One region of the Paenibacillus sp. PK4536 genome, then DNA from elsewhere that is predicted to be linked to it. Evidence: riboswitches for the same ligand, from Rfam matches in the RefSeq annotation. Region 1 holds a riboswitch; the other holds the start of a gene.
What was found. A riboswitch is a leader RNA that binds a small molecule or an ion and turns the genes downstream of it on or off. The one in region 1 is predicted to bind glycine.

Region 1 (3,216 bases):
GATGTTCCTGAGACTACCCAGTTATGCTCAAAGTTAATTAAACGTATCTGATCTAGCGATGTAATCGTTTGCAAATTATTAAATCCGGTCGTCAAATTACGTATTTTTTCAAAGTCTCCCGATTGCAAAGGTTGCTTCATCGTTTCCGTAACAAACGGCGAATTGACATATTGTACAGCAGACAACTGCAATGTTTTGAGTACTTGATCTACACGTAATTGAGTTTCATTTAATAATTGTGCATTACCGTCTTGCACTTTCTGCTCGACATCACCTGCCGCCAACGTATAAGAAAATATCCCGATTACCAGTACAGGTAACGATCCCAATATCACCATAATCAGAAATAAACGATATAGATATTTAGACAACAATCTCCCCTCCAGAGGTAATCATCAATAAAATAGGTATGTTGTACATGTCGCAGTGTACATTCATTATTAGATCTATGTAAAAAAATTCTATTTTTGCTTTATTTAATCATTCTATCGTATTATGAAGATTCCTCCAACCTAAAATAAAAAAGAATGTCGTTATTGTGCACTTTAATTACCTGTATCAAAAATATACATAACAAAAAAAGACTGATCCCCATCTAGGTTTTCAGTCTTGTTCTTGTTACAATACATATAAATAGATTTTATATCCTTCTTTTGTATAGATTGACAGTATTATGAGTTAGTCTTGGGCGTGTTCAGCATAAGCTTCTGCACTCAAAAGGTTTGATAATGCACTATCTAGGTCACCACTGACTTTAACTTCAACCATCCAGCCACGTCCGTAAGGATCAGAGTTCACCAGTTCAGGTTCTGTTTCCAATTCAGGATTAAAATTAGTGATCGTACCTGTCACCGGGCTAAAAAGATCAGATACTGTTTTGACCGATTCAATCGTGCCGATTACAGCTTCAGAAGCAACTTCTGCACCTGCTTGTGGCAATTCAACAAATACGATATCTCCTAGCTGATGTTGAGCAAAATCAGTAATACCGATACGAACCGTATCATCACTAATACGCTCTACCCATTCATGTTCTGCACTATACAGCAATTGATCTTTAATCTCACTCATTGTTCATTCCTCCGGTTCATGGTTGTAATGTCTTCATGCACACAAGCGTATAGCAAGGCAGATTATACTGTCAATACTCTTGACATTGCTTTTTGAATCAAGTATTAATATAATATACATACATTCATCACTGTTTCAATACTTAATGTTCGGAAATACATAACATCATATGTAGCGAATGAAAGTACAGGGAGAGACTGTTCAGAACCATGACAGCGCCGAAGGAGTAAGCCAGTAATGGTGAATCTCTCAGGTAAAAGGGACCTGTACCGGACGCAGCTCTGGAGAGAATTGGCATCATTCGGTCACCGACGAATATCCGAATGATAACAACCAATCACCCAAGGGGAAACTTGTTGCTTATAAGCTATTGAGCACAAGGTAACTCTCAGGTATCAAGGACAGGGAGAAAAAGAAATATTTCAGGTATAGTACCTGCTTATTTCCTTTTCTCTCTGTCTTTTTTGTTGAGCTTTTTCGGATGATTTTATTCTTTTTTCACAAAAAATGATATATGCGATTTTTCGCTACAAACTAATTCGATGAGGTGACGATCATGACAACAGAACTGAAGCGTACGCCGATTTTTCCTCTTTATGCTCAATCCGGTTCCCCACGCTGTATCGATTTTGGCGGTTGGGAATTGCCTGTTCAATTTACAGGAATTCAAAAAGAACATGAAGCGGTTCGTGAACAAGCTGGATTATTTGATGTTTCTCATATGGGTGAAGTGATCATTTCAGGTGAAGGTTCCCTTGCCTATTTGCAACAATTATTAACTAACGATGCTTCTCGCTTGCAAGATGGACAAGCCCAATATACATTAATGTGCTATCCAACAGGTGGTGTAGTCGATGATCTATTGGTATATCGTCTGGGCGAAGAACATTATATGCTCGTGATCAATGCCTCGAATATTGATAAGGATATCGATTGGATGAAGCAGTCTTTGCCTGCCAATGTCACTCTTGAGAACATTTCAGAACAAACCGCTTTGATTGCTTTACAAGGTCCTCAAGCGGTTGCTATTTTACAAGCGGCTACACAAAGCGATCGTTATGCTGAACTGGCAGGATTTTCTTTTATCGAAAAAGCTGAGATTTTTGGTGTTCATGCGCTCATCTCTCGTACAGGTTACACCGGTGAAGATGGTTATGAACTATATGTATCTGCAACAGATGCTCCTCTCATCTGGGAAAAGCTATTGCAAGCAGGTGAACCGCTTGGCTTGATTCCTTGTGGACTGGGTGCACGGGATACGCTTCGCTTTGAAGCTCGTCTTCCTCTGTATGGTCAAGAGCTGTCGGCAGATATTTCTCCACTCGAAGCGGGACTTGGCTATTTTGTAAAGTTGGACAAAGAACATTTCACAGGCAAAGAAGCTCTAGTCGCGCAAAAAGAAAAAGGATTGTCTCGTAAATTAGTGGGTGTAGAAATGATCGACCGTGGTATTCCTCGCCCGCACTATCCTGTCTACCAGAACGGTCGACAAATCGGCGAAGTGACGACAGGAACTCAATCTCCTACACTTAAGCGTAATCTTGGACTTGCTTTAATTGAAGCTGACAGTGCTGCTCTAGGAACACCGATAGAACTTGAGATTCGCGGTAAAATGCTCAAAGCTGAAGTGGTGAAAGCACCTTTCTACAAACGAGCATCTTCTGTCACTAAATAAAATTACAAGGCGACTGATATGTTGCCCCAAAGGAGTCTACCTTTATGAAATCGCATCGTTATATTCCAATGACCCCACAGAATGAAGCAGAGATGTTAGAGGTTGTTGGTGCTTCTTCGATAGAGGATTTATTTACAGATATTCCGGCATCTCTTCGTTATCAAGGCACCATGCCTATGTCTGAAATGCTGGATGAATATACACTGACTCGTCATATGTCTAGTCTTGCAGGGCAAAATGCAGATACAGATCGGTACACTAGCTTTCTGGGTGCAGGATTGTATGATCACCATTTGCCATCTGTGATTAATCATGTAATTTCTCGTTCTGAATTTTATACAGCGTATACTCCATATCAACCAGAGATCAGTCAAGGTGAATTACAAGCGATCTTTGAATTTCAGTCCTATATCTGTGAACTGACAGGAATGGCTGTAGCCAATGCAAGTATGTATGATGGCGCAACAGCA
Region 2 (3,216 bases), 180 kb from region 1:
TGAATTAAGTTTTGTATCGAGACCGAATGAAGGTTCTGTCTTTTCTGTTCTTTTACCGAAGCCCAAAAAGAATGATTCTGCACATTCTATCGAATAATACGTTGTCATCTGTTTCATTGTTCTGTCTGCTAGGGTACTTACAATAGGAAAACAGATAACGTTGTGAGTATCAAAAAACAGTTATCTAGTACAAACACATTCTGAAATATGGAGGTTTATCCACATGGCAGAAACAAAATTAGTAGGTAAAGTAGCAGCAGTAACAGGTGGCGGATCAGGAATAGGTAAAGCATCAGCGATACGATTTGCGGCAGAAGGTGCTGTTGTATATATGTTAGATCGTACGCCTGAAAATGCAGAAGAAACCAAAGCCGAAATTGAAAAAGCTGGCGGAAAAGCATATGTGATTGAGTGCGATATTTCCAAACCAGAAATGATTGAAAGTGCTATGAAACAAGTAGTGGCTGAAGCAGGTCAATTGGATATTGTATTTGCGAATGCAGGAATCAATGGTAGCAAAGCCCCTATTGAAACATTAGAAATAGATGATTGGAATCAAACGGTAGAGATTAATTTACGAGGCACATTTGCAACTGTAAAATACGCTATCCCTCATTTGAAAGAAAAGGGCGGTAGTATTATTATTACAAGTTCAATCAATGGTAATCGTGTATTCTCTAATGTAGGATTCTCTGCATATGCTTCAACCAAAGCAGCGCAAGTAGCATTTATGAAAATGGCGGCGCTAGAACTTGCACGCTATAAAATCAGAGTTAATGCGGTCTGTCCGGGAGCGATCGATACCGAAATCGACGACAATACGTATCCAAGTGACGATCTAAAAGAAGTCGAAATTCCAATGGAATTCCCAGAAGGCGATCATCCGCTTAAAGGCGAACCTGGTAAAATCGAAGAAGTGGCTAATCTAGTGCTATTCTTGGCTTCTAGTGAAGCTTCACATGTAACAGGTACAGAGATATTTGTAGATGGCGCAGAATCGTTATTACGAGGATAGTTGTATCTACAAGTATAGATAGATAAATGATACTATGCTAGTCCTATCAAAGTCCTTTTTCGAGCATATCGGGAAAGGACTTTGTTGTCTTTATGCACAAAAGTATCCTTTTTCAAATCAATCAATTGACAGTGTCAGGTGTGCTGAATTAAGCTAAAGGTATCGAACGTATTCACGTGATTTAACTAATAACGAACCATTCAAATAAATAACTGCACATGAAGATAGAGGGAGAGTCTGTGGATGTATGTGATCCACCACCGAAGGAGCAAGTTAATCATTTGGCGATGATTGATTAATCTCTCAGGTACCCGAACCGCTATCGGATGCAACTCTGGAGAGAGCATACCAGCCACCCAAGGAGTACAACCGATACGATTCGGTCCAAACTCTCAGGTAACGAGGACAGAGGAATAAGCCACGCGCGGGCTATTCCCTGTCTTTTTTTGTGCGCGCATATTTTGGTGATAAGGGAGAAGAGGAATTTATGCGTTTTAAAAATGTATTCAATATTATAGGGCCGGCGATGGTAGGACCGTCTAGTTCACATACAGCAGGAGCAGCTCGTCTAGGAAGAGCGGCTCGTCATTTTTTAGGAGTATGCCCTGAGCATGTAAAGATTGTTTTGTATGGTTCGTTTGCAGAAACGTACTGGGGACATGGTACAGATCTAGCACTTGTCGGTGGTCTGCTTGATTATGATACCGATGATGATCGCTTACCAGATGCAGCAGAAGAAGCCGATCGTCAAGGGATAACGATTTCTTTTGATAAAGGCACAGGCAATTATCCGCATCCTAACTTTGTGCGAATTATTGTACAGCATGGAACAGAAACAGCTGAAGTAGCAGGTGCTTCGATCGGTGGCGGAAATATTGAGATTCATGAATTAAATGGATTCGATGTACGAGGCTCTGGTCAGTATCCGATGCTTGCTGTAGAACACACGGATAGTAAAGGTGTACTGGCTGATATTACACGCACACTTAGTGATGCGGAACTCAATATTGGATTTATGGATGTGGATCGCAAAGCTCGTAGTGGTGAAGCGATGACTGTTATCGAATTGGATACTGCGCCTGATCCGCATGTGTTGAATCGTATTTTACAATTGCCTTATGTAACTCGTGCGGCTGTTATAGACTTGAAGTAAATGAAAGACAAAGGAGAGTATAGAATATGCAATTTCGCACGTTAAAAGATATTGTTCGGTTATGTGAAGAACGTTCACTCACGATTGCGGAACTGATGATTGAAGAACAAGTAAAAGAAACAGGGGTTAGTGAACCTGAAGTGATCCAGCAGATGGCAGATTATTATCAAGTGATGAAAGAAGCAGTACATCGCGGAATTACAGAAGATACCGTTTCACGAAGCGGTCTAACGGGCGGAGATGCACGCCGTGTGCATGAGTATATGTTAAGTGGAGAAACTTCTTCAGGCAGTGATGCTACTCGTGCGATGGCGTATGCGCTAGCTGTATCTGAAGTCAATGCTTCGATGGGTCGTATTATTGCTACACCAACCGCAGGCTCATGTGGCATTATTCCTGGCGTATTTGTCAGTTCGCAAGAACGTTTTGGTTGGGATGATGCTCATATGGTTCTAGGACTATTTGCAGCAGGAGCGATCGGTTATGTGATTGCCAACAATTCTTCGATCTCAGGCGCAGAAGGTGGATGTCAGGCAGAAGTCGGTTCAGCAATTGGGATGGCAGCAGGAGCGATGGTCGAGATGCGTAAAGGTACACCCGAGCAAGCTATGCATGCTGTAGGATTGGCTCTCAAAAATACACTGGGATTAATCTGTGATCCGGTCGCTGGACTTGTCGAAATTCCTTGTATTGTTCGTAACGGATTAGGTGCAGTGAATGCGTTAGCAGCGGCAGATATGGGACTTGCTGGAGTGCGTAGCGCTATTCCATCAGATGAAGTGGTCGATGTGATGTTACAAGTCGGACGTTCTATGCCAAGTGAGCATCGTGAGACGGCCCGCGGAGGATTAGCACAGACACCAACCGGACGCAAAATTACTGAAGAATTAAGACGTAGAAGACAAGAAAATAAAAATTAACTTCCTCGCATGAACTATTTGAAGTGAAATGAAGAAAGTCGTTTATAATAAAACGACTTTTTTCGATTTTTCTTCAAACCTTTCCTTAATATTCCGATAAATTGTTGTATAATTCGATATATACGTAA

Region 2: it holds a riboswitch for glycine, as region 1 does, so the genes downstream of both, sdaAB (L-serine ammonia-lyase, iron-sulfur-dependent subunit beta) here and gcvT (glycine cleavage system aminomethyltransferase GcvT) in region 1, are expected to answer to the same signal.

Annotation. Positions count from the first base shown of each region.
Region 1 is NZ_CP126313.1:4,964,571-4,967,786, forward strand. It holds gene PO903_RS21940 (helix-turn-helix domain-containing protein) at 1-371, opposite strand, end outside; gene gcvH (glycine cleavage system protein GcvH) at 679-1,071, opposite strand; glycine riboswitch at 1,250-1,347, shown strand; gene gcvT (glycine cleavage system aminomethyltransferase GcvT) at 1,628-2,746, shown strand; gene gcvPA (aminomethyl-transferring glycine dehydrogenase subunit GcvPA) at 2,791-3,216, shown strand, end outside.
Region 2 is NZ_CP126313.1:4,786,339-4,789,554, reverse strand. It holds gene PO903_RS21190 (PAS domain-containing sensor histidine kinase) at 1-97, shown strand, start outside; gene PO903_RS21185 (SDR family oxidoreductase) at 224-1,015, shown strand; glycine riboswitch at 1,234-1,344, shown strand; glycine riboswitch at 1,348-1,426, shown strand; gene sdaAB (L-serine ammonia-lyase, iron-sulfur-dependent subunit beta) at 1,503-2,168, shown strand; gene sdaAA (L-serine ammonia-lyase, iron-sulfur-dependent, subunit alpha) at 2,195-3,088, shown strand.